2 linked regions of the Anaerobacillus alkaliphilus genome follow. The protein of the gene in region 2 interacts with the protein of the main gene of each other region in a pairwise test. Links are inferred from orthologs where the notes say so. Each region holds a gene or a part of one and is shown on either strand. Other genes may lie near its edges.

Region 1 (9,965 bases), on a different replicon or contig from region 2:
ATAATAGTAAAAGTCCCTAACAAAACCGCTATGACAACTAGCCACTTTTCAGGGAGTAATTTGCTCATAAAAAATACCTCGTTTCCCGAAATAATTTCTATTACTACTATATCACGTTCAATTAGTGAATAGAATGAAAAACACTTCCAATTTTCTTGCAGATGGTAATTGAAAATGGTGTAGAGACTCCTACTGTAACCTTTTCCTTCACTCTCCGCTCGGTTCGGGCACGTTAGGGCTTCTTGCGTTACCTTTTCTTTCACTCTCTGCTCGGTTTGGGCACGATAGCACTTCTTGCGTTACCTTTTCTTTCACTCTCTGCTCGGTTTGGGCACGATAGCACTTCTTGCGTTTCCTTTTCTTTCACTCCCCACTCCGTTTGGGCACGATAGCACCTCTTGCGTTTCCTTTTCTTTCACTCCCCGCTCGGTTTGGGCACGATAGCGCCTCTTACGTTACCTTTTCTTTCACTCTCCAATCGGTTTGGGCACGTTAGCGCCTCTTACGTTACCTTTTCTTTCACTCTCCACTTCGTTTGGGCACGTTAGCGCCTCTTACGTTACCTTTTCTTTCACTCTCCACTTCGTTTGGGCACGTTAGCGCTTCTTGCGTTTCCTTTTCTTTCACTCTCCACTTCGTTTGGGCACGTTAGCGCTTCTTGCGTTTCCTTTTCTTTCACTCTCCGCTCGGTTTGGGCACGATAGCACCTCTTGCGTTTCCTTTTCCTTCACTCCCCACTCCGTTTGGGCACGTTAGCACCTCTTGCGTTTCCTTTTCTTTCACTCCCCACTCCGTTTGGGCACGTTAGCACCTCTTGCGTTTCCTTTTCTCTCACTCTCCGCTCAGTTCGGGCACGTTAGCACCTCTTGCGTTTCCTTTTCTTTGACTCCCCACTCAGTTTGGGCACGTTAGCACTTCTTACGGTTCCTTTTCTCTCACCCTCCGCTCGGTTTGGGCACGTTAGCGCTTCTTGCATTACCTTTTCTTTCACTCTCCGCTCGGTTCGGGCACGATCGAGCCTCTTGCGTTACCTTTTCTTTGACTCTCCACTTCGTTTGGGCACGATAGTACCTCTTGCGTTACCTTTTCTTTGACTCTCCACTTCGTTTGGGCACGTTAGCGCTTCTTGCGTTACCTTTTCTTTCACTCTCCGCTCGGTTTGGGCACGATAGCACCTCTTGCGTTACCTTTTCCTTCACTCCCCACTCCGTTTGGGCACGTTAGCACCTCTTGCGTTACCTTTTCTTTCACTCCCCACTCCGTTTGGGCACGTTAGCACCTCTTGCGTTACCTTTTCTTTGACTCCCCACTCGGTTCGGGCACGTTAGCACCTCTTGCGTTACCTTTTCTTTCACTCTCCACTCGGTTCGGGCACGATAGAACACCTTGCGTTACCTTTTCTTTCACTCTCCGCTCGGTTTGGGAACGATAGAATACCTTGCGTTACCTTAACATGGTTTCCCACTTAGATTAACAAGACTAACCAGAAACAAAAAAGGCTACCACTTTAGTGATAACCTTTCAACTTTAAATTGGATAATGCTTCAAGAAGTAAATTAACGATTGAAGTTCTACCGATAAATCGATGTGATGAACTCGTACGTTTTTTGGAACCGATAAACGTGCAGGAGTAAAGTTTAAGATACCTTTAATACCGCAAGCTACCAAGCGATCTGCAACTTTTTGTGCTACAGAAGAAGGTACGGTTAGAATTGCAACTGAAACGTTTGGATCCAGGATCTTTTCCAAATCATCTAAATGATATATTGGAACGTTACCAATCTCTGTTCCTACTTTGTTAACATCAACATCAAAGGCCATATCTATTTTTGTACTATTATTTTTTGAAAAGTTATAATGCAAAAATGCTGTCCCTAAATTCCCGACACCTATTAAGGTTACATTTGTAACCTCGTCTTGGTCTAATGTTTTTCTAAAAAAAGTTAGTAGATAATTAACGTTATATCCATAACCTTTCTTACCTAAAGCTCCAAAATAAGAAAAGTCACGTCGAATTGTTGCAGAATCGACTTTTACCGCTTCACTTAATTCCGAAGACGATACTCGTTGTTTCCCAGATGCTTGTAAATTTTCTAAAAATCGATAATACAAAGGTAATCGTTTTGCAGTCGCTTGAGGAATTTTCGTTTGATCGATATTCATTTTCTGCCTCCAACCTGTACCTTTTAACTGGATAAAGGGCAAACAAAATCTAGGGTAGTAATTATACCCCCTGTTTTCTATAGCCACACCTTATTCTTGTTTATCAATTCACATATGCTACCGACAATCCCCTGGTTTCTCCCTTTAGTTGGTACAAATTTTTTTTAGTTTATTATTCTATTTCTGTTTCTCTTTTAAAATCTCCACTTTTTCCGCCTGTTTTTTCCATTAAGTATGTAGGTCCAATAACCATCCCTTTATCTACAGCTTTACACATATCATAAACTGTCAGGGCTACCGCAGAGGCTGCCGTTAGTGCTTCCATCTCTACTCCGGTACTTCCTTTAGTTTTTACTTTTACGTAAATGTTAAGTTTATAGTTATCTTCATTTGTATGCCAATCAAACGTTACATCAACACCTGTTAATGCTAGTGGATGACACATCGGTATCCAATCTGCTGTTTTCTTGGCTGCCATAACGCCTGCCACTTGTGCAACAGCTAGTACATCGCCTTTTCCTATGGAGCCTTGACGAATTTTCTCGTATATTTCTTTCCCTACTTCGACACTAGTCTTAGCTAATGCTGTTCGTATTGTCTCATTTTTTTCTGAGATATCTACCATTTTTGCGCGACCTTGTTCATTAAAATGAGTAAATTCTGACATACTAAATGTCCCCTTTCAAACCGTCACAAGTATATTGTACACCATTTTGTCAAATTTGTAATCGTTTCATTTTTTGTAACACAAATGAAATATCTAATTTTAAATTCAATTGGTATTGCTGAAAGTATTATTTGCTTGTCCATAATTAATTACGGTACACTAACGGTATATTATAATGGAATAAACGTTAGATTGCTACTTATGTTAGGATGATGAATTTATGATACTTTTACAGTGTGTCCAATTAACAAAAACATTTGGTGTGGAACCAATATTATCGAATATAAAATTAGAAGTTCATTCACAAGATCGTGTTGCGATCGTTGGTAGAAACGGTGCTGGTAAATCTACTCTTTTAAAAATTATTGCCGGAAAACTATCTTACAATTCTGGTGACATTATTATTCCTAAAGATGTAACGATAGGCTATTTAGCTCAAGATACTGGTTTAGAATCGAGTCGTTCTATCTGGGACGAGATGTTAACCGTATTTGCTCCTCTCATCCAAATGGAAAAAGAGTTGCGAAACTTGGAAGCCAAAATGTCAGATCCTGAATGTATTAGCGACGAAAAAGTATATGAAAAACTTTTAAAAGATTATGATCTACTTTCTGAGAGCTTTAAAGAAAGAGGCGGTTATAAATATGAAGCTGATATTCGCGGTATACTATCGGGTTTACACTTTTCTGATAAAGACTATAGCACCGAAGTTTCAACATTAAGTGGTGGCCAAAAAACTCGCCTAGCATTAGGTAAACTATTACTAACCCGCCCTGATCTACTTATTTTGGACGAGCCGACAAACCACCTAGACTTAGAAACTCTTGCCTGGTTAGAACAATATCTTCTTCACTATGATGGCGCTATTTTAATTGTTTCCCATGACCGTTACTTCCTTGACAAGGTTGCCAATGTTGTCTATGAAATATCCAGAACAAAAGCAACGAAATTTGTTGGTAACTACAGCCATTACTTGGATGAAAAAGCAAAGCGCTATGAAATTGAAATGAAGCAGTACGAAAAGCAACAAGATGAAATTGATAAGCTGAGAACATTTGTTGAAAAGAATATTGCCCGAGCATCTACCACGAAACGAGCACAAAGTCGTCGGAAACAACTAGAACGAATGGATGTATTAGATCGCCCTCAAGGAGATGAAAAGTCTGCTCGCTTTTCATTTGAGATTAAAAAGCAAACTGGTAATGATGTATTAAGAATTGATCAACTTTCCGGAGGCTACCCAAATAGTAAGCCTTTATTTGAAAAGCTTACCTTGGCAGTCAATCGATCAGAAAGTATTGCATTACTTGGACCAAATGGTATCGGAAAATCTACTCTATTAAAAATCATTACCGAGCAATTAAGTCCTGTAGCAGGAACAATAAAGTACGGTAGTAATGTCACAATTGGTTACTATGACCAGGAACAAGCAAAGCTGAATTCTAATAAACAGGTATTATATGAACTTTGGGATGATTATCCTCTTACACCCGAAAAAGAAATTCGAACGATCTTAGGTAACTTCCTATTTAGTGGTGACGATGTGCTCAAAAGCGTTTCTGATTTAAGTGGCGGAGAAAAAGCTCGCGTGGCACTAGCAAAATTAATGATGCAAAAAGCTAATTTTTTAATTTTGGACGAGCCAACAAACCATCTTGATCTAGACAGCAAAGAAATTCTTGAAAGTGCATTGCTAGATTATCCTGGCACAATCCTGTTTGTATCCCATGACCGTTATTTTGTAAACCGGATGGCGACACGAGTCGTGGAAATGACTTACGAAGGTCTAATCGACTACATTGGAGATTATGATTACTACCTATTGAAGAAACAAGAGAACCTTGAACGCAAGGAATTAAAAGAAAAACAAGAGGTAAAGGTTCAGCATCAAGAAGAACAACCAAATAAACAAACATTCCTTCAAGACAAAGAAGCAAAACGAAAAGAACGTCAACGTCAGAGGCGTCTAGAGGAAATTGAACAGACCATTGAAAAAATTGAACTATCAATTGCTGAAAAGGAAGAAGCTCTTTGTGACCCAGAGGTCTACCAAGATCACAATCAAGTAGCTCAACTTAACAATGAAATTGAACAACAAAAACAAGAACTAGATTCTCTCATGGAAGAGTGGAGTGAACTAGAGGAATAAGTGTGAATTTTGAATTGTGTAAGTAGTGCTTCGATGCACTACTTACACAATTTTATTCATCTAGTGCCCAATAATAGCTCGTACAAACAATGATAAACATCGATGTAGCAGCTGCTACGACACCAGAGTCATTTAGTAATAATAAAGTAACCGAAGCAACAACTCCTGTTTGAATAAGAAGCCTCTTTACCCCACTACTGACAATCCCTTTTTTCCGCCATAAATATAATGCAATCAAAAGATATGTTGTCACAAACAGTTGCGTCCAATTACTGAATCGAAAAATTTTCCAATTCATTTCGAGCTTCCTTTTAATCGTATCAACGATGTATTGAAAGTCACCTTGGAACATTCTTGTAAATGCATAGCCAATATGCGATTCCTTCCCGTTCATTTGCGTAAGTAACAGAAACAAAATAGTCACAGCTAGGAGGCATAAAAAAATCATCATAAGCTTTCGCCAATTCATATTGGGAAAATAGTTGCGATACCCGTAATAACCAAACATAATTCCAGCAGAAATGGTTGCACCTGCGTTAGCTCCTAGATTTGTTGAACTTAATAAAAAGAGTTGGCTTATGCTTAACACGATTACTAATAACCATCTTCTAAAAAGTGGCCTTTCTAATAGAAGAAGTCCTGCAATTAAATAGACACCTGCAAATTCATTACCGATCCCATAATATCTAGCGCCTATGATTGGATCATACCCTAAATAGGATCTTTGCATAAAGAAGTTTCCCATGAGCAAGTCTATTGTTATGGCTGAAAATAGAGCTATGCTCATGAAAAATATAGGTTTAGGAACAAACCTTACAACGAGGAAACCTGTAATATAGCTACAAAAGATTAGCAGTATCAGATAGACGTTTGGTTGAATGTAATACAAACTATATGGGGTGATAAGTAACCATAATGGTGAACTTATCCCGGCGATAAGCAAAATTTTTGCAATCTCTTTCCAAAAAGCAATCTGTATTTTAAACATAATAATAACACTAGTAATAATTAATAAAAGAACAAGTAAGGTAATATAGCTTGATAAGATTACATTTCGAGTTTTAAAAATTGTAAACATTAGATCAATCTTAGTTAAACCTTCTTCTAATGTTGGCCCGATAGTTGCTACTCTTTGAATTGGTTTCCCAAAAAAATTATCTTCAGCCTCTATCTCAAAAAAGTGAAGGATAGTTGGTACCATATCTAAATTGCTGACGACAAACGGTTGTCTTGTTGTAGATGACTGTAAATAAAATGTGGATGAATGACTCCAATAAAATAGTGGAGCTAACCGTTCTTTATTTTGGTAAGCATCACTATTCATCATTGGGGATAACAACATAATATTTTGTGTATAACCATTCTCAACTAGGAGCGTCAGGAATTTCTCTAAGTTTAACAATGCTGTTTCATATTGTTTCTCAAAGTAATCTGCCTCCATATTACTTTTTTGCTTATACAATCGATACAAGTCTCCCCATTCAATGACAGTAAGAGACGGTTCTGCTTTAGGTGTGGATAAAACTGTGAAGATATTATCTACATCCATCACCACTCCACCTGGAGAACCTTTACTCGGTTTCGTTCCTTCCAGTAAATAACCATGAGCAAATCCTTCTCGATCCATTATAAGCGTAGGTCCATATCTTACTTTTTCTTGGCCAATGTCGCTATTACCAATAACATAGCTGTTTACACCATGCTCTTTTAGTGTTTGCCCAAGTATGCCTACTTTTGTGCGATATGTCGTATCTTTATTTTTATCAACAAGTTTGTGAAATAAGGGATGAAATACTTTTCCTTCATCAACAGTTCTACCCGTCCATTGTTGATAAAGTTCTTCAACTAATACTCCACTATCCAATTCACCTTTCACAAACGCATTCCAGCCTTCAACACCTAGCCCTCGAGAGCCTGATGCAATACTAACAATATTATTTAAATAAGAGTATGGACCATCAGGGCGGATATTGACTGCTGACATTCCACCAGTTTTCCACAACTCATCTTCATGCCCATTCTCTATTAACCATGTAACTTCTTGAAAAGAGAAATCTGGTACTAAAATGATTGTAAGGTTTTTCGAGTACTCTTCAGCAAAAACAGGTTTTCCACATAAAATAAACAGGTACATTATAAATAGCAACAGCAAGTTTCTTTTAATGTTCATAAACACCCTCGGAATAGAAATATTCATAAATTTTCTGACATATCCACATTATCAACAACATTACCCACAACTTAAACCTTTATTTTCAAGCTTAATGAAAAGTTATTAACAATATCCACAGTTTTATCCCCAAAGTAATTATTCACACTATATATCCTTATTTCGACACCCTTTGCAGCACTTATCCACATTATCCACAATTGAGTTGTTAATAAGTACCTACGTTCCCCTTTTTCCTTTTTTATAAAACCCTTGGTAACTTTACGTTCTTCACACTTATCCTCATTTTGTTGAAAAACTGTTTATAAAGACAAATTCGACAATAAAAAAGCTGCCCTTAATTTTAAAGAACAGCCTTCGACAACTTTTATTGTTTTTCTAAATCTAACCCTGGATTACCATTTAATCGATAGTCTGAAAAATGCTTCTTTTCTAGCTTTATGAAAGCCGCAGCACCTATCATAGCAGCATTATCTGTGCATAACTTTAGTGGTGGGATAATTATCTCTATCGCCGATTTATCAAATTCAGCTGTTAGCTTTTCTCTTAATCCTTTATTTGCGGCGACTCCACCAGCGACTAGGAACTGTTTCACATTATATTCTTTAGCCGCTCGTTTCGACTTTTCCACAAGGACCTCAATGACGCTTTCCTGGAAGCTTGCAGCTAAATCTTCATTTGAAATTTCAACGCCTTTTTGATTTGCATTATGTAAGGTGTTAATAACTGCTGATTTTAATCCACTGAAAGAAAAATCATATGACTCCGGCTCTAACCAAGCTCTTGGAAGATCAATTGAAGGCGTTCCAATTGCTGCTAGCCGATCAATATGAGGTCCACCTGGATAAGGGAGTTTTAACGTTCTCGCTACTTTATCATAAGCCTCTCCTACCGCATCATCTCTCGTCTCACCGATTACCTCAAAGCTACCATGATCTTTCATATAGACGAGTTCTGTATGCCCCCCTGAAACAACCAAGGTCATTAAAGGAAATTTAAGCTCCGTTATCAACTGGTTGGCATAAATATGTCCAGCTATATGATGAACACCGATTAAAGGTAGGTCATGAGCAAATGCAAGTGCTTTTGCTGCATTTACGCCAATTAATAGAGCTCCTACGAGCCCAGGACCTTCTGTTACCGCTATTGCTGACAGGTCAGGATAATCAATCTCTGCCTCTTTCATTGCTTCCTCAATAATAACCGTGATCTGTTCAACATGATGGCGAGAAGCAATTTCCGGAACGACTCCACCAAATCGTTTATGACTCTCGATTTGGGAGGCAACAACATTTGATAAGATCTCATTTCCATTTTTAATAACAGCTGCTGCAGTTTCATCACAGCTTGTTTCTATTGCTAAAATATATTTATTTTCCATTATAAGACCACCCACATGACAAGAGCATCCTCTTGATTATCTGTATAATATTGTTTTCTAATACCTCCTGGCTTGAAGCCAAGTTTACTATAAAGTCGTTGGGCAACATGGTTTGATACTCGAACTTCCAAAGTCATCTTCGTACCACCTAATGTTCGAGCTAATTCAATCGCATGAACCAACAACTGTTCTCCTAGCTTAAAGCCACGAAAATTAGGATGAATAGCAATGTTAGTAATATGAGCTTCATCGACAATGATCCACACTCCACAATAACCAATAATTTCACCTTCATTCTCGATAACTAGATAATGGGCAAATTGATTATGAAGAATTTCATTTAGAAACGCTGTACGACTCCATGGCGTAGCAAAAGACTTTTCTTCAACTACTAACACATCATCAATATCTTCTTTCACCATATAACGAATTTTATAAGTAGCTTCCATAAAGTTATCCTTGCTCGGCCTTAGTTTTTTGACTAGCTAACCAGTTTGTCTCTGCTTCTGCTAAGCGAATATAATTAGGGGTAAATGTATGTATATCCTCTTTAGATTCCATATTTAAAGCTAACCTTGCTAGTTCTGCAGGTCTTGGGTTATGATCACTTACTAATCCGAATGTTGCTTTGCCCCCTAGTTTCTCGATAATTAATTGTCTATGCAGAGAGACATCATTCCCTAAGAAAAGAATATTCTCAAAGTCATTATTTAGTTGTGTAAGCCAATCTTCAAGTAACAGAATTTGATCTTCCCTAAGGTTCTGTATCTGACCATTTTTATTCCCGTAGAGTCCTGTATACACTTGACCTCTTCTGGCATCAAAGATAGGCGAGATAACCCCATGAAAATAACGTCCATTTTGAGCTAAAGCCTCTAAACTTGAAATTCCGATAAGAGGAATTCCTAATGTCCAAGCTAGAGTTTTTGCAGTCGTAACTCCAATTCTTACTCCTGTATAAGAGCCCGGTCCATGAGCTACAACGATCTTGTGTAATTCTTTCGGATGGACTCCTGCATCCTTCATCAACTTTTCCACAGCAGGCATTAATCGAATTGAATGATTTTCTTTCAGGTTGGTAATCACTTCACCTAATACCTTATCTTCATCTAGTAGGGCAACACCCATGACAAATGTAGATGTATCTATAGCAAGTACCTTCATTTTGTTTGTAACTCCTTACATAATAAGATATACCGTTCTCCTAGTGGTTTTAAAACTATTTCTCTTCGATCATCACCCGCATGGTAAATCTCAATGTCAAGGCGTTCTTTCGGTAATTGCTCTTTAATCAAACTAGCCCATTCTACCACGGTTACGCCTTCACCATAAAAGTATTCATCAAAGCCTAAGTCTTCATCTGCTTCACAGACTCGGTACACATCCATATGATATAGTGGCATTCTTCCTTGGTACTCTTTAATGATCGTAAAAG
Region 2 (17,922 bases):
AGCCCTCGTTACTTTATCGCTAGTTGTTTTCAACTGATCAATTATTTCACTCCGGTTTTCATTAACAAATTTCAAAATATCTGTCGTCTTTTCATAACAACTATTGATACAGGAACTAAGATTTTTTTTAGACCTTAGCGCTACAACAATCGATCCAACTACCCCACCAATAACGGCACTTCGAATAATAAGTTTTTTTCTACTCTCTTCCAAACTCCCCATCCCCTTAATTAAGATTGTACTTATATTTTAACAATATTTAGCACAACTAGTACAACCTTTTAATCAAGGAATTTATAACATTATGAATGAATGATCACTCATATCTTGTGATAAAAAATAAAACCATTCTTTTTCACAGTTGCTAGCTCTCCTCTAGACTGCAACAAATCTAAGTGCCCGATAATCTCTGACATAGTTAACGTCGGTTCTTTCTGATAAACATGAGGGAAATATTGTTTGCACAGCTCAAAGCTTGTTATACCCTCTTCAGGAATCATGTTTCTTAAACGTCTAGCTTTTTCCTCTTGCTCTTCGAAACGCCCTTGCAATAACCCCTGTAAATCTTCTACCGGCTTTCCATGACCTGAATACACTATATCAACATGTAAATCTAAACATTTTTGCAAAGCATTACGATACTGAACCAAAGTTAGCGGTCTACTCTCTTCCTCACTATACGGGGGTTCTAATATCGCATTTGAGGAAATATGAGCAATAATATGGTCTCCACCAATTAATATTCGGTCTTCCTCATGATATAAAGAGATATGACTTTGAGCATGACCTGGGGTTTCAATGACTTTCCATCCTGAAAGCCCATTAATCGTGTCGCCTTCCTTGACATACTCATCTAAGCCTCTAGTGCCTGTAAATGATAGAAAATACTGGTTTGCTTTTACCATCTTGTCAATCAGTTCAACTGGGACACTATGCTCTTTAAAAAAGCTATAAAAATAACCTTCAATAAATGAGATAAATTCGGGATCTTTTCTCAACCATTTATCACTTTTCTCATGACCGATCACTTTAGCGTGAGGGAAAAGTGACTCGACTAACCCAACATGATCAGGATGATGATGTGTCAATATAATTTGGTCAACATCTGAAGGTAAGTACCCAAGACTCTTAAGGGAACGCTCTAACTCCTCTTTTGCCTCTACTGTGTTTGGACCTGTATCGACTAATGTTACTAGATCGCCTTTTATGATATAGATATTTACTGGGCCAACTAAAAATGGCGTAGGTAAAATAATCTTCTCGATCGTTTTGGCTTGCGAGATCATCTTATCAAACTCCTCCTCTTATCATATAACTATATTTTACAATAACATTGTAGAAATTGTTAGTATTTTCTAAAAATAAAAAAGGCTTAACCTTTGTTAAGCCCTTACCAGCCGTTTTAATTGTATGCTTCAGTAAGAAAGACATCTGTATCCAGTTTTTCAAACCCGGTACTAACAGGTTTTTTAAGTTCCCTTAGTTCTTTGCTGAGATGCTCAATCTTTCTTTCCATTTCTTCAAGAACCTTTACATCGATAGTTACTGTCATACGTAGTCCTCCTCATTAAGTATTAGCCCGAAGGCTTTAATTCATTAAATTGTTTTACTTATGTGAATATTCTAATAAATTAATACTGATTTGTAAACAACAATTTAACGCTGTAAACGATTACAATTATGTCTTTTTTGTGAACAAATATAACAAGGTGATTTACAACTGTGGATAAATATGTTTATAACTTCATGTAAAATACAAGTTAATGTTAATAACTTTTATTGAAGCTTGTCCTACCTAGTTATTTTTTGTGGATAAAATTGTGTATATGTCACAACTTACCCACACCCACTAAAACAAATGTTGCCAGGAAAAGATCACTTACTCCTGGCAGATTTTTTTATGAGTATTCTATTGGATAGTAAGAAGGTACCAATTGAAAATCGTATCCTCTTTTTTCATCAGAATTTCTAATTAAAAGGTGGTTAATCATTGAGAGATGACGCATTTCATCTTGAATGAATTCATTCATTTTTTCACGTAGATCAGCGTAAGGGGATAATTGTCTGATTTTCTTATAAATTGCTATAATATCTAGTTTTTGTGCAAAAATGTCTTGAATCCCTTTTTCATATGATTCAGGAATTTCAAACGTTGGTGCATCTCCACCTGCCTGTTGACCTGTTAACGTAAAGTAAATCTTTTTAAATTCTTCAATATGATCTCGTTCATCCTTAAGCATTGATTGCAGATACATGGACGCTCGTTTTGTGGGTGCAACTACTGTTAAATAATCAAACGTAAGCTCAGTTATAGCCTCAAATCTTACTACATCGGTCATTAACTTGAGTATCTTTGAATTACCATGAAAAGAATCTTGGCGATAGTTATTAAAATACATATAATCACACTCCGCTCTTAGACTACTACACATTTTTCTTATACAATATGTATCTTTTTATAATAGGTGATTATAAAAATATTTACTGATAATTCGAATTATTGTAACAAATAGACCTCCAAATGTAAGCGTTTATCCTTTATAATAAAAGTGTCAAATACATTAAAAGGAACGATGCAAAATGAGAAAGACATTCAGTAAGTCATTCGAGGAATTAGTAGCGGAAAATAAAAAGCAGCTTTTGAACGATCCTGACGCACTTAGAAAAATTGAGCGTAAGCTAGAAAATAAGCAAGTCGATTATTCTAAAAAAATTAATTAAACGTTTATTTAATTTTGATAAGTAAGAAAAAAGCCCACTGAATGGTGGGCTTTTAGTATTACTCGTACTTCTTTAGAATTGATTGTAGCTTTAAAGCTAAACCTAACTCACCTTTTATTTTTAGTTTTCCGCTCATATAAGCCACTGTTGGGTTAAGCTTACCAGCGATAAGTTTTAATAAATTTTGATCTGATAATTGTAATGTACAATTAGGATCTTCTTGTACTTCATTGAAAACTTGTACTTTCTCATCTCTAATAATTACTTGGTACGTACCTTCCTCATCACCACTTAGATCAAATTGATAGGCTACATTAACACCTTGTATCCCTTCTGAATGGTCATTCATTTTTTGTGCAAGCTGAAGTAACGTTTCTTTTACTGTCATGGGATTGCCCTCCTAAAAATACAAACTTATATTAATATAATTACATCATAACATGAAATTACAGATTTGTTTTTGAATTTTTCTAAAAAATGAAATATTTAATAAAACACCTTAAGACCGACACGGTCTTAAGGCAAGGAATTTTATTGTTTTAGTTCACTTTCAATAATTGCGTGTACTTCTGATGCAAGAGTCTTGATGTCTTTTTCTAAATAGTCCGTGGGCTGAAGCGCAGGTAATATCGTCACTGAAACTTCCGCAGGTTTTATGATGTTTTTATTTTGCTCCATAATTTTAAATGATCCCTTAATGGCAATCGGAATAATTGGAACCTCCGCTTTCTGTGCTAATTTAAAACTACCTGCTTTAAAGAGGTTCATCTTCATCCCTTTACTTCTCGTTCCCTCTGGGAAAATCACGATTGAAGTGCCCTGTTTAATGTTTTCCGCTCCCTGGTTAATTGCATGTATTGCTTGGCGGCGATCCTTACGGTCAAGAAAAACACAATTCATATAAACCATCCAATCACGCACAATTGGTAGTTTTTTCACTTCAATTTTTGAAATAAAGCCAATTGGTCTTTCTAAATAACCAAGTAAAATTGGAATATCAAAATTTCCTTGATGGTTACTGACAATAACAAATGAACCTTGCTTAGGCAAATTTTCTTTACCTTTGATCTCAATTACTGAGCCAGTTAACTTCACAAGTTGTTTCGCCCAGTTGCTAGACGTTTTAAAAACTAACTGCTCCATCTCTTCTTTTCTACCAGCTTTTTGCAATTTTTTCACCTTCAATAAAGAAGGGTATGTAATAAAAAGATGATACCAGAAATAAACAAACCAAATAACCGTTCTAATCATACCGAACCTCCAAAAAATCTATTAACTCTACTATTATACTAGTTTGAAGAGTTTTTTAAAGAAAAAAATGGTCGGTATCTTTAGAAAAGATACCGACCAAGGCCATTATATCTTTGTATTACTCTTTTTTGCTAGAAGAGCACCTTTACTTAACGGTTCCGTTGAGAACTCATGATCAGGAGACACTCCCATTGGATTTACACTTGGCTCTCCCATAACCGCGTTATCTCGCTTTCCTTTTGTAGGCCTTGGCTTTCTTGCCATAAAAGATCACCTCCTATAGGTTGGACACCTTTTCTGTGCCAGACATACATAACTTTCCCTCTATAAGCGATGATTATTATTTTTGTTTTATAAAATTGAAACTAAATTGCAATCTGATTTAACTGTTGAAGGTTGTGTACCAATCAATATTACTTTGCAAATAATCCAGTTCAGTTAATAGCAAAAAAGGGCCAACCGCAGTGGTTGACCCTTACTTTTATTATCCAAGGAATAATGATTCTGGATCTTCTAATAACTCTTTTACTTTTACAAGGAAGCCTACAGCTTCTTTACCGTCGATAATACGGTGGTCATAAGAAAGAGCTAAGTACATCATTGGACGATTTTCAAAGCGCTCATCATCAATTGCAACTGGTCTCATTTGGATTTTATGCATTCCTAAGATACCTACTTGAGGAGCATTAAGGATTGGTGTTGACCATAAAGATCCAAACACACCCCCGTTTGTAATCGTGAATGTACCACCTTGAAGATCATCCAGCTTAAGTTTGTTATCTCTAGCTTTTTTCGCAAGGTCACCGATCTCGCGCTCGATTTCAGCGAAACCTAAGCGATCAGCATCTCTTACAACTGGAACCACTAAGCCTTCATCAGTTGATACGGCAACACCGATGTCATAGAACTTTTTCAGAACGATCTCGTCGCCTTGAATTTCCGCATTTACTAATGGGAATTTTTTCAACGCAATGATTACCGCTTTTGTAAAGAATGACATAAAGCCTAACTTTACACCATTTTGATCAAAGAATTGATCTTTGCGACGTTTACGTAGATCTAGTAACGCTGACATATCAACTTCATTATATGTTGTTAACATTGCAGCAGTTTGTTGTGCTTCAACTAGACGCTTTGCAATCGTTTGACGACGACGTGACATTTTAATTCTTTCTGTCGGTTTGGCAAATGAACCAGCGCTCGCCTTAGGAGCCTCAGGTGCTGGTTTTGCAGCTGGTGCAGGCGTTGGTGCTGGAGCATTCTGATATGCTGCTACGTCTTGCTTTCTAACTCTACCAAGCGGGTCATTTGTAGCCACTTCGTTTAAGTTGATACCTTTTTCACGAGCAAGCTTTCTAGCAGATGGGAATGCTAAAGTTCTTTCACCTTTCGTATCTTCTTCTACGACTGGTTGTTCTTCTTTCGCTTCAACTACTTTTTCTACTTTCGCTTCTGCTTGTGGTGCAGGTGTAGCAGCAGCTTCAACACCTTCAACAATATAAGCGATTACTTCACCAACTTCAACTGTATCACCTGGTTGTTTTAGTACTTCTTTTAAGATCCCTGAAGTTTCAGCATTGATTTCTACATTTACCTTATCTGTTTCTAACTCAACAATGTAATCCCCGGCATTAACTCTGTCTCCTGGTTGTTTTAACCATGCAGCAATTGTTCCTTCTGTTACTGATTCTGCAAGTTGGGGAACGATAATTTCGATCATCCCTGATGCCCTCCCTTTAACGTTTCCGCTATAATTCGTTTTTGTTCTACTTTATGAGCTGTCGGATCTCCTTCAGCTGGACTTGAACGGTAAGGTCTACCGACGTACTTAATTTTTAGATGTTCAGGGGCAACAGAGCGAATTTTTAAATTCATATATGACCATGCTCCCATATTTTGCGGTTCTTCTTGTACCCAAACTACTTCTTCAAGCGCTGGGAAACGTAACATGACTTCTTTCACTTTTTCTTTCGGGAATGGATATAACTCTTCCACTCTCACAATATGAAGCCAATCTGTATTTTCAGTTTGCTCCATCACTGCCTCTTGTAGGTCGATAGCAATTTTACCTGAACATAAAACAAGGCGTTTTACCGCTTCCGGTTTAGATGAGATCGTGTCTTCTACAATTGGGTTGAACTTTCCTTCTGCTAATTCAATAGCAGTTGAAGCTGTTAGTCGATGACGCAGTAAGCTCTTCGGTGTCATCAATACAAGCGGACGTACATATTCTTTTCCAAGTGTAGCTGCTTGTCTTCTGAGCATGTGGAAGTATTGAGCTGAGCTCGTTAAGTTACCAACCGTCCAGTTATTTTCTGCAGCTAATTGTAAGAAGCGTTCTAAACGAGCACTTGAGTGTTCTGGTCCTTGACCTTCAAATCCGTGTGGTAATAATAATACTAAACCAGATTTCTGCGACCACTTAGCTCTACCTGCAGCAATAAATTGATCAAACATAACTTGGGCACCGTTAGCGAAGTCTCCATATTGAGCTTCCCATAAAACGAGTGACTCTTGAGCTGTTACATTGTATCCGTAATCAAATCCAACAACTGCCATTTCAGATAATGGGCTATTATGAACAGCAAATGATGCTTTACTTGTACTTAACTGATGAAGTGGTGAGAACTTCTTACCAGTTTTATAATCATTTAAGACTACATGTCTTTGAGCAAACGTTCCACGTTCAGAATCTTGCCCTGTTAATCTGATCGGTGTTCCATCATGTAAGATTGTTGCAAAAGCAAGCGTCTCTGCTTGACCCCAATCAATCTTACCTTCGTCACCCATAGCCGCTTTACGTCGTGTTAAGATGTTTTCTAGTTTTGGGAAAACATAAAACTCATCAGGCCATTTTAATAATTCCTCATTTATATCAATAAGTATTTCTTTCGACACTTTTGTTTCAATGTGATCAAACGGGAATTTTACATTTCCAGAACGCTCACTAGAAGCAATCTTTTCAACGCCCAGCTTTTTAACAGTTTCATAACTTTGCTGTAACCTTTGCTTTGCTTCTTGCTCATACTGATTAAAGTCTTCTGTAATAATTCCGTCTTTAATTAATGAATTCTTATAAAGCGTTTTTACCGTTGGGTGTTGTCGAATAAATTCGTACATTTGCGGCTGAGTAGTTGCTGGCTCATCCATTTCGTTATGACCGTAACGGCGATATCCAATTAAATCAATAATAAAGTCTTGTTTAAACTTTTTACGATACTCAAACGCAAACAAAATCGCCGATAGACAAGCTTCAGGGTCATCAGCATTTACATGGATAATCGGCACTTCAAATCCTTTTGCTAAATCACTAGCATATAACGTAGATCTTGAGTCACCGCTATTTGTTGTGAAACCGATATTATTATTTGCAATTATATGAATACTACCGCCAATTGAGTATCCAGTTAAGCGGCTTAAATTTAATGTTTCGGCTACAATCCCTTGTCCTGGGAAAGCTGCGTCACCGTGTATGATAATTGAATACGCACTATTAGTATCCTGAACAGGATATCCCTTTGTTGATCGATTATCTTGAACAGCTCGAGTGTATCCTTGAACGATAGGCGCAACAAATTCAAGGTGACTAGGATTATTCGCTAATGACACCTTGGCTCTTTTCTGAATATCTAAATCTGCACCCAGATGGTATTTTACATCTCCAGTCCAACCAAAGTTGATACCAGTAGATCCTTCTGAAGGAACAAGTTCTTTATTTGGAGCTTGTTGGAATTCTGCAAAGATCTTTTCATATGGCTTGTTTAAAACGTGAGCTAAAACACTCAATCTACCACGATGAGCCATACCAATCATTACATTTTTTACACCGTCTTCAACAGATTGTCTAATTACTTCCTGTAACATTGGGATAAGTGTGTCTAATCCTTCTACAGAAAAACGTTTTTGTCCAACAAACGTACGTTGTAGGAAGTTTTCGAACTCTTCTACTTCAATCAAGCTTTTTAGAAGGTTCTTTTTGCGATCTTCTGGTAGGCTATGATACATTGCTCCCTTTTCAATTTGTTCAGTTAACCATTGGTTTTGGTCATCTTTATGAACATGGCTTAACTCAAAACCTAGTGTCTTTGTATAACAATCTTTTAAATAAAGATATGCATCATAGGCGTTTTCTAAATAAATTGGTGCAACGTTACAAATGACATTTGCAGGTAACTTTTCTAAATCTGATCTTGTTAGCTGAAAATCTGCTAAATTTAAATCCTGTCTTTTTGAATCTGTCTTAATTGGATTTAAATTAGCATAAAGATGCCCAAAATTACGGATATGGTCCGCTAATTTCGTAGCTGAGACTACTTTCATTAAATCCGATGTACTCATTGAACCAGTAGGTGTTGCTTGTTCCTCATTCCTAGTGATAGGAGGACCCCACTTCTCAAATAAGTTTCTAAGTTCCTCGTCTACCTGGTTAGGATCTTCTCTAAATAGATCGTAAACATCCATTAGGTAGGCTAAATTAGGACCAGAAAAGCTTTGCCAAGGATCTTCGTTGCTATCAAATAATCTTCCCATCCAACAAACCCTCCAAATAATTATACATACACTTATTCCTTGCTCATTTCATAACAAATCATTACATTATAATAATTTATAACACATTTACAACATTACCATAGTGTTTAGAATTTTTCAAAAGGAAAACGCTTAAATTGGCAAAAAAGGAAAAGTCAATCCCTACTTATGTAAGGATTGACTTTTATTTGATATTTAAACACCTTTAAATGCATTTCTGTAAATTTGAGCAAGCTCTGTCACTAATGGAAGTTTAGGATTTGCTGTAGTACATTGATCCTCAAATGCACGATCTGCTAATTGATCTACTCTACTATCAAAATCCTTCTTCTTAACACCGCAAGCTTCAATGCTCATAGGAATATCCAATTCTTTGGCTAACTTAATAATGGCTTGAATTAGGCTTTCTACACCTTCTTCAGTTGTACTTGCTGGTAAACCTAGCATTCTAGCAATCTCTGCATAGCGCTCATCGGCAATGTAGTGCTCGTATTTAGGGAAAGCTGTAAATTTCTTAGGTTTTGTAGCATTGTAACGAATAACATGTGGCATTAAGATCGTATTGGCACGACCGTGAGCGATATGGAATTCCGCTCCTAATTTGTGTGCTAAGCTATGATTAATACCTAAGAATGCATTGGCAAATGCCATACCAGCAATTGTTGACGCGTTATGCATTTTTTCACGGGCTACTTCATCATTTCCGTTACGGTATGCAGTTGGTAAGTGTTTGAATACTAGTTGTATAGCTTTCAACGCTAGACCATCAGTATAGTCGTTAGCCATTACTGAAACGTACGCTTCAATCGCATGAGTTAATACGTCCATACCTGTATCAGCTGTCACACCTTTTGGTACAGTCATAACAAATTGCGGATCAATAATTGCTACGTCTGGAGTTAACTCATAATCTGCTAATGGGTACTTTGTATTATTTGCTCTGTCAGTAATAACTGAGAAAGAAGTAACTTCAGATCCCGTGCCTGATGTTGTTGGGATCGCTACAAATTGAGCTTTTTGACCTAACTTAGGATATTTAACGACACGCTTACGAATGTCTAAGAACTTTTGCTTTAAGCCATGGAAGTCTGCATCTGGGTGCTCATAGAATACCCACATACCTTTAGCTGCGTCCATTGCTGAACCACCACCAAGAGCGATGATGCAATCTGGTTGGAAGTTGTGCATCATTTCTGCACCAGCCATAACTGTTTCGATTGATGGATCTGGTTCAACATTTGAGAAGATTTCACAATGCACATAGTCAGCTCGTTGTCTTAGGTAATATAGTACTTTATCAACATAACCTAATTTCACCATGAATGGGTCTGTAACAATTAAAGCTTTTGTGATATTTGGCATTTTTGCTAAATATTGAGTTGAATGCTTTTCAAAGAAGATCTTTGGTGGAACTTTAAACCATTGCATATTCACATTCCTTCTCGCAAGACGCTTGATATTTAATAAATGAACAGTACTTACGTTTTGAGAAACTGAGTTTTTACCATAAGAACCACAACCTAAAGTTAATGACGGTAAAAACGCATTGTAGATGTCACCAATAGCCCCTTGAGAAGACGGTGCGTTAGCAATAATACGGCAAGCTCTCATTCGAATACCATACTGAGTTAGAACTTCTTCGTTGTTAGAGTGAATAACTGCAGAGTGTCCTAAACCACCGAACTCTAACATTTCTTCAGCACGTTTGAAACCTTCTTCTGTGCTGTTTACTTTGTAGCAAGCTAATACTGGACTTAATTTTTCTCTAGAAAGCGGGTGATCCGGTCCTACTCCAGTTAACTCAGCAACAAGGATTTTAGTAAATTCAGGCACATTTACTCCTGCTTTTTTTGCAATTTCAAATGCTGGCTTCCCTACGATATCTGGATTCACAGCGCAAGACTGCTCGTTAATTACTAGCTTTTCTACTTTTTTCTTCTCTTCTTCGTTTAAGAAGTAGCAGTTGTTCGCAATCATTTCATTTTTAACTTCTTCGTAAATCTCTTTATCAACAATTACCGCTTGCTCAGAAGCACAAATCATTCCATTATCGAACGATTTAGATAAGATTAAGTCGTTAACTGAACGTTTCACAGACGCTGTTTTTTCAATGTAGCATGGTACGTTACCTGGGCCTACACCTAACGCAGGTTTACCTGTGCTATATGCTGACTTAACCATACCTGCTCCACCTGTTGCAAGTACTAATGCAGTTCCTGGATGGTTCATTAATTGTTGTGTCGCATCAATGGATGGAGCATCAATCCATTGTACACAATGCTCTGGTGCTCCAGCTTTTATTGCTGCATCACGAACAATACGGGCAGCTTCACTACTACATTTTTGGGCAGATGGATGAAAAGCAAAGATGATTGGATTTCTAGTTTTAACAGCGATTATTGCTTTAAACATTGTTGTAGATGTAGGATTTGTTACAGGAGTTACCCCTGCTACTACCCCTACAGGCTCTGCAATTTCAATGACACCACTATGTTCATTATCACTAATGACACCCACAGTTTTATCGTATTTAATATTGTGGTACACATATTCAGTAGCAAACATATTCTTAATGATTTTGTCTTCATATACGCCACGACCTGTTTCTTCCACAGCAAGCTTAGCTAACGGCATGTGTTGGTCTAGTCCAGCAAGAGCCATTTCTTTTACAATTCGATCAATAGTTTCTTGATCAAGTTGTAGGAATGCATCTAAAGCCTTTTTCCCATTTTCAACTAACGTGTTAATCATTTTTGAAACATCATCTTGTTTTTTTATCTCTTTTTCAATTACTGCCATTTTAACGGCCTCCCCGCAAAGTTTGTGAAGTGTTGAACATAGTCTATTAAAAATTTTTTATTCGCAAACCGGATTTCTTTGTATTTTTGTAATTGAGATATCCTTATACATTTTAGAATTTTCCTTAATGATACATACGTAATTTACTGTCCAGATATATGAAGGAATTTCTTTCCCGTCCTCAAACATCATCGCATCAAATTCGTCTCCAACAAGTTCTTCAAACATTTGTTGTGAATATGTTTCAGTATCTGTAGAGAAGTCTTTCCATTCGCATAAGATCATTTAGCTCAACTCCTTTTCTTTTCTTGTCTTCATTGTAGCACATTATATTTTTGGAAACAGTGAAGAAATAATGTCCGTTTTTAAACCGCTTTCAAAGTTATATTTAAAGGATTCCTCTAATATAGTAGCGAAATGGTACATACAAATTTCTATAGAGGTGACCAAAATGAACATTCGAAAGCTCTCGAAGGATGAGATGGATTACAGCATTTCAATGTCTGAATTTGCTTTTCAATTAGAATTAACAGATGAGCAACGCCAACAACGAAAAGACATGATGAACCCTGAAGAAACATGGGTCGCCGTAGAAAATGATGAAATCATATCAAAAGTAACTACCCTACCTTTTAAGACATACATTCAAGGAAAGGAATTTCTGATGGGCGGAGTTTCTGGTGTTGTAACATGGCCCGAAAATCGTAGAGGCGGGTTAGTGAAAACTTTACTAAAGAAGAGTTTAGAAGAGATGAAGGAAAAAGAACAAACGATTTCGTTTCTATTTCCTTTCTCTATTCCATTTTACCGAAAATATGGCTGGGAGCTTTTCACCGATAAAAAATTGGTTACTGTAAAGAAAGATCAATTTCCTCGCTTTCCTAAAAGGACTGGCACGATTCGAAGGGTTTCAAAAGATTATGAGTTACTCTCTTCTATTTATGAGAAATTTGCTCCTAGGTTTAATGGAATGCTTGTCCGGGATAAAAAATGGTGGAATGGTAGACTCTTTGCAAATATGAAGGGACAAATGGCTGTCTATTATGATGAACAAGGTGAAGCTCAAGGTTATCTCGCGTATGATGTGAAACACCGAGTTATGAAAGTCCATGAGCTCGTTTATTTAAATACTGATGCTTGGAAATCTTTGTGGCACTTCATTTCCGATCACGATTCGATGATTGAAACTGTCGAGTATAAAACATCGGCTAATGACCCTGCCTTATTTTTCATTAGTAACCCGTTAGTTGAACAAAAAGTTGAAGCCTACTTCATGGCAAGGATTGTTGATGTAAAACCATTCCTTTCACAATATCCTTTTCATTTGGCGGAAGGTGAAACGGTAGTTCTCCATGTTGAGGATGAGTTTTGCGAATGGAATAATGGAACGTATTTTATAACCAATCGTGAGGTAAAGTTTTTTGAGCAAGCCAAGGAGGGTGCTTCATGCACTCATCCACCGAAACGTGGGGTTACTTGTACCGTTCAGCATCTAACCGCTATGTTGTTAAACTATCAAAAACCAACTACCTTATTATATTTTGATGCGATATCGGGGAGCGAAAACGAGATCAAATTACTAGAAAAAGTGATTCCAGCTAGAGAACCAGCATTTTATGATTTCTTTTAAGGGGAAACCGGGCAGAGGCCCGGTTTTTTTGCTGTAATAAACGAAGTTTGCAAGGCGCACTTTATGTTATTCGATCATTTCATAACGTCTTTCTATCATGTTGTTTTGTTATTCGATCATTTCGGTGCATTATTCGATCATTTCATTGAGTTATTCGATCATTCACTATTTTAAACTGTTAAAACGAAGAAATTATCCTCTCGGCTCCTCTTCTTGCACCAGAAATATTTCTAGCCACTGGCCCCAATTGAAGCTCTGCTAATGCCCCTAACAAATAAAGTCCTTCATCCCATTCTAACGATTGTTTAGGAATTGGGTATCCGCATGAAGCGCAAGGTAAGCAATAGGTTTGAATAAGCTCTTGTAACCACTCCATTCCGGGCGGTTTCTGTTCGAACCCAGTGGCTAAAAGAATGGCATCTGCTGAAAGTACCTCACCTGACTTCAGTGTAAGTAACTCGTCTGAGACATCCATTACTTCATCTATTTTTACGTCTAAAATGCCAGATTTTTTACGGCGCTCAATTTCGGTCTTCAATTCTACTGGTAATGAACCTGAAAATCGTGCAGCTTTTATTACTTTTCTTCGCTCTTCGTAGCAATGAATTTGGTGAAACCTACTCATGTATTTTGGACCCAACCATCCCGGATCTGAGTCGAATTGGTGCACTTTAAGTGGATGCCTTGTCAGTATTGTAACGTTTTCCGGAAGAAGATTACTCCACTTGATCGCAGCGTGAGCAGCACTAATTCCTGCTCCAACAATTACAATCGAACTTCTTACAGCTATCTCTTCTTTATCATCAAACACATGTACGATGTTACTTCCCTCTTTTTTCCCTTCTCTCGCCCATTCCGGCCACCTTAGTTGGTCACTTAAGCCAATCGCAATCACAACATTTACAGCTTTTATTTCAACATTATTTTCAAGTGTAACAATCCAACCTTCGCGAAATTTTTTTAAGGCTTTTACTCTCCCTTGAACCCAACATTTATCTATATTAATTTGTTCTAGTACTTCATCACAATGTTGATTAAAAAGATGTAAATCTGGTCGATCATAAGGTGCATAAAATTTAACAAAACCTTGGTTTCGGTGTTGCTTTGCATATTTTTCAAGAGCAAATGGACTTGGATCTATATGATGAATTGACGGAGACCGTAAATATGACATCCCTATGGTTTTTGTGAAACTTCTCCAGTTCGATAATGGCTTTTCTTTTGGATCAATAATGTTTAAATCATGGGCTTTTATATGTAGACTTTGTCTTAAATAGCTAGCCATTGTGCAACCTTGGATGCCGCCACCGATGATAACCCATTTTTTCATGTCTATTCTCCTTTTTAAAACGTAATGATTACTAATTATTAAGATATATGATACTATATCTATATGCTAAAACACAAAACGAAATTATTACGTTTCTAGAAAGAGGTTACTAAATGACTGATCATCGTATTCCTGTTACCGTATTAAGTGGCTATTTAGGTTCAGGTAAAACTACAATTTTAAATAATGTTCTACATAACCGTGAAGGATTAAGGGTTGCTGTAATTGTCAATGACTTAAGCGAAGTAAATATAGACTCTACTCTTATTAAAGACGGTGCAGCCATTTCTCGAGTTGATGAAAAACTAGTTGAAATGTCTAACGGCTGTATTTGCTGTACGCTTCGTGAAGATTTATTAGTCGAAGTAAAGAGGTTAGCTGATGAAAAAAAATACGATTATATTTTAATTGAGTCTACTGGTATTGGAGAACCGTTACCGATTGCACAAACATTCTCTTATGTTGACGCGGAAAGTGGCATTGATCTGAGTGAGTACTGTCGTTTGGATACTATGGTAACAGTTGTCGACGCGTTTCGTTTCTGGAATGACTTCTCATCGGGAGAATCATTAATGGATCGCAAACAAGCGGCAAACGAGGAAGACCACCGGGAAGTAGTTGATTTATTAATTGATCAAATCGAGTTTTGCGATGTGCTTATTTTAAATAAATGTGACTTGGTTAGTGAGGAAAACTTAGCTGAACTAGAAGGTATTCTAAGGAAATTACAACCAAGGGCAAAGTTTATTCGTTCAGCCCATGCTAATGTTCAGACAAAAGATATTTTAAACACTGGCTTGTTTAATTTAGAGGAAGCAAGCCAATCAGCTGGTTGGCTGCAAGAATTACAGCATGAACATGTACCAGAAACTGAAGAATACGGCATTTCCTCGTTTGTATATAGAGCAAAACGACCTTTTCATCCAGAACGTCTTCTCGCCTGGATCGAGGCGTGGCCAAAAGAGATAGTTCGAGCTAAAGGGCTACTTTGGATTGCCACTAGAAACAACATAATTGCTTTAATGAGTCAAGCTGGGCCTTCAGTGTCTTTTGAGCCAGCAGGATATTGGATAGCATCCCTACCACAAGCAGAACAAGATGCTACACTAGAAGAAGAGCCAGAGTTGAAGAAACTATGGGATCCAGAGTACGGTGATCGTATTACTGAGTTAGTCTTGATTGGAATTCGTTTTAATAAAGAAGAAATTATTGCAGGTTTAAATGAGTGTCTACTAACTGAGGATGAAATGCAATCAGACTGGTCAACAATTGTTGATCCACTACCTGAATTTCTAGAGTTGTAGATAGATGAGAAAGGCTGTCCCTACGATAAAGAGACAGCCTTCTTTCTATTTTCTAACTTTCTGTTTTTCATTACGTTTTTTTGCCAGTTCATCTATAATAAATTCTTCTTCTAGGAAAAAATCGTCAAGGTCGATGTCATCGTCATCTTCATCTTCAAAGTCAAAAGGATCATAGTCTTCATCTTCTACAAGTCCAAAGATTAGATCATCAGCGATTTTATTAAGATCATCTTCAAGGACATCTTCTAATTTATTTATTGTGTCCGATAACCCTCGAATTTTCACATCATACATTTTAGCTAATTGCTGTTTTGACAGCTCATCTTCTCCGAAAGCAACCATAAAATGACCGATAATAAAATGAAGCGCAGCTGCGTATTTAGGGATATTTCTAATATTCCCGCCTGTTTTCGAGCAATAAACTTTCCAGAGAGTTATTGTTAGCCCTTCAAGAGTGGGCTTGATTTCTTTTGCTACCTTTAAATTCGCTCTTACAAGCTCACTTACTTGTTTTTGATTAGGATTGTCCCAGGGCATATCATTAAAATCAGGTAGCCCATTAAAAGCAACTTCAATGATCTCAGGAAAAAATTCATCTGTAAATTGTTGAGGTGATAGTTCATCAGAGTGTATCTCATAGAGACTTAAAATCTCACCAATCTGCACCGCACTTGTTATCACCTGGAAAGTACCGAAAAAGTAGGTTCGATTATGACAACTCATTGTCATTCCAAGTACGTAGTAACCATCTAAATCCTCACCGATCTTTTCATCGTTATTAGGTACCAATAATTGTATTTGTTTTTCTTCTTCTGTAAAAATATCTTCTACAAATAGAACCATTTGGTCGTCTCTTTTCACCTTAAAAACCGACGGTGCAGTCCCTGGCAATTTCTCTAACGCTTCTCTTAAAGCTGGCCTAGTAATTTTTTTGCTATGTTTTTTAATATATGACTCTAGTATCGTTTGTTTAGTTTCAGCAATTGGCAAAGAAAAAATAGCCCAAGTCATTAATAAAAAACCTGCATGATCAAATTGATCTTCATCTTCAAAGATGGCTTCTTCAAAAAATTCATTTATACACTCTTCCAAACCATCTTCGTAGTGTGATTGAGCATAATGGAAGATATCTTGTTGGAGCTCCAGGATATTGAATTCAATTAACTTATCAATATCAGTAGGAACTTTTGAAGCGCAACAATTTTTATACTTTTTGCTACTCCCACATGGACATGGCTCATTTCGTTTCGTCAATGTTTACACCTCTCTATCTTTATCAGCTATCTTTTTCACATATTCTTTTATTTCTCTAAGCTCACTTTTCGTCTTTACTAATTCTCGTAAAATAAAAATAGCTAAAACAGCAGTTATGATGTCAATAGTCATTATAAAATCCTCCTATGCCGTACATTTCCTCATAATTATTATTAACAGCAAGTTTCTATTATAAACATATTATTAGTAGTTTGTTAGCTTTAATAGTAGAGTAATTTAGACATTAAATCTAGTAAGAATTGTAGCTAAATTCCCCCCTATAAAAAAGAGAACCTGCCCTTTGCAGATCCTCCTAGCCTACCTTAACTATTTTCAATCTCTTCAACTAATAGCGACAGTTCTTCCCAGCGTTCCATTGCTGCTTCTAAATCTGCCTCTACTTGCTTTTGTTTTGCAAAGAGCTCATTAATTTTACCAATATCACTTCCGGAAGCAGCGATCTCCGCCTCAAGTGCCTCTTTCTTTTCTTCAAGACCAGCGATACGGTCCTCAATTTGGTTCCACTCCTGCTGATCTTTATACGAGAGCTTTTTCTTCTTTTCCTTGCGTGGTTGCTCCTGCTTAGCAGTCGGGACAACCGCTTCTGCTTCAAGTTCTCGGCGCAGTTGTTCCTCTTCCATATAATCTGAATAACTTCCTTGAAAACGCGAAATGGCACCATCGTTAAATACTAAAAGATGATCAACAACGCGATCTAGAAAATAACGATCATGGGAAACAGTAATTACGACACCTGGGAACTGATCTAGGTAGTCCTCTAAAATACTTAACGTTTGGATGTCTAGATCATTTGTTGGCTCATCAAGAAATAATACGTTAGGTTCTGTCATTAATATTTTCAACAGATATAATCTGCGGCGTTCCCCACCTGACAAGCGACGGATATAGGTCCATTGCATTGGTCTTGCAAAAAGAAAGCGCTCGAGCATTTGCTCAGCCGTAATGGTTTGGCCACCTGTGGTATGGACAACTTCAGCTACCTCTTTTATAAACTCGACGACACGAAGATCACCATTCATCTCTTCGTCCCCTTGCGTATAGTAGCCAATTTTCACGGTTTCGCCTACTTCCACCACGCCACT

The links.
Region 1: the proteins of DS745_RS12280 (region 2) and DS745_RS10280 interact in binary tests that used the Escherichia coli proteins (3 or more experiments, as listed by UniProt). The link is inferred for Anaerobacillus alkaliphilus from one-to-one orthologs.

What each region holds. Positions count from the first base shown.
Region 1 is NZ_QOUX01000033.1:8,489-18,453, reverse strand. The notes cover bases 2,577-5,514. They hold DS745_RS10280 (ABC-F family ATP-binding cassette domain-containing protein), read left to right. Parts: upstream 2,577-3,050; coding sequence 3,051-4,979; downstream 4,980-5,514. Other genes in these bases: DS745_RS10275 (hypothetical protein), read right to left, coding at 5,032-5,514; moaC (cyclic pyranopterin monophosphate synthase MoaC), read right to left, coding at 2,577-2,830. In the rest of the region: DS745_RS10295 (MDR family MFS transporter), read right to left, coding at 1-68; DS745_RS10290 (redox-sensing transcriptional repressor Rex), read right to left, coding at 1,528-2,163; more of moaC, read right to left, coding at 2,336-2,576; more of DS745_RS10275, read right to left, coding at 5,515-7,149; tRNA (adenosine(37)-N6)-threonylcarbamoyltransferase complex transferase subunit TsaD, read right to left, coding at 7,517-8,530; rimI (ribosomal protein S18-alanine N-acetyltransferase), read right to left, coding at 8,530-8,979; tRNA (adenosine(37)-N6)-threonylcarbamoyltransferase complex dimerization subunit type 1 TsaB, read right to left, coding at 8,984-9,694; tRNA (adenosine(37)-N6)-threonylcarbamoyltransferase complex ATPase subunit type 1 TsaE, read right to left, coding at 9,691-9,965. UniProt on the Escherichia coli protein: Genetic data indicate it may be involved in ribosome assembly or function.
Region 2 is NZ_QOUX01000039.1:105,112-123,033, reverse strand. What follows is about bases 5,489-8,855. They hold DS745_RS12280 (2-oxoglutarate dehydrogenase E1 component), read right to left. Parts: upstream 8,503-8,855; coding sequence 5,689-8,502; downstream 5,489-5,688. Other genes in these bases: adhE (bifunctional acetaldehyde-CoA/alcohol dehydrogenase), read right to left, coding at 8,698-8,855; odhB (2-oxoglutarate dehydrogenase complex dihydrolipoyllysine-residue succinyltransferase), read right to left, coding at 5,489-5,692. In the rest of the region: DS745_RS12320 (hypothetical protein), read right to left, coding at 1-213; DS745_RS12315 (MBL fold metallo-hydrolase), read right to left, coding at 321-1,286; DS745_RS24915 (hypothetical protein), read right to left, coding at 1,403-1,552; DS745_RS12310 (ferritin-like domain-containing protein), read right to left, coding at 1,899-2,399; DS745_RS12305 (FbpB family small basic protein), read left to right, coding at 2,581-2,721; DS745_RS12300 (SCP2 sterol-binding domain-containing protein), read right to left, coding at 2,780-3,109; DS745_RS12295 (lysophospholipid acyltransferase family protein), read right to left, coding at 3,253-3,972; DS745_RS12290 (small, acid-soluble spore protein L), read right to left, coding at 4,078-4,236; more of odhB, read right to left, coding at 4,457-5,488; more of adhE, read right to left, coding at 8,856-11,301; DS745_RS12270 (hypothetical protein), read right to left, coding at 11,359-11,586; DS745_RS12265 (GNAT family N-acetyltransferase), read left to right, coding at 11,753-12,931; DS745_RS12260 (FAD-dependent oxidoreductase), read right to left, coding at 13,110-14,261; DS745_RS12255 (GTP-binding protein), read left to right, coding at 14,375-15,565; DS745_RS12250 (SEC-C domain-containing protein), read right to left, coding at 15,611-16,819; DS745_RS25385 (hypothetical protein), read right to left, coding at 16,823-16,951; DS745_RS12245 (ABC-F family ATP-binding cassette domain-containing protein), read right to left, coding at 17,143-17,922. UniProt on the Escherichia coli protein: E1 component of the 2-oxoglutarate dehydrogenase (OGDH) complex which catalyzes the decarboxylation of 2-oxoglutarate, the first step in the conversion of 2-oxoglutarate to succinyl-CoA and CO(2).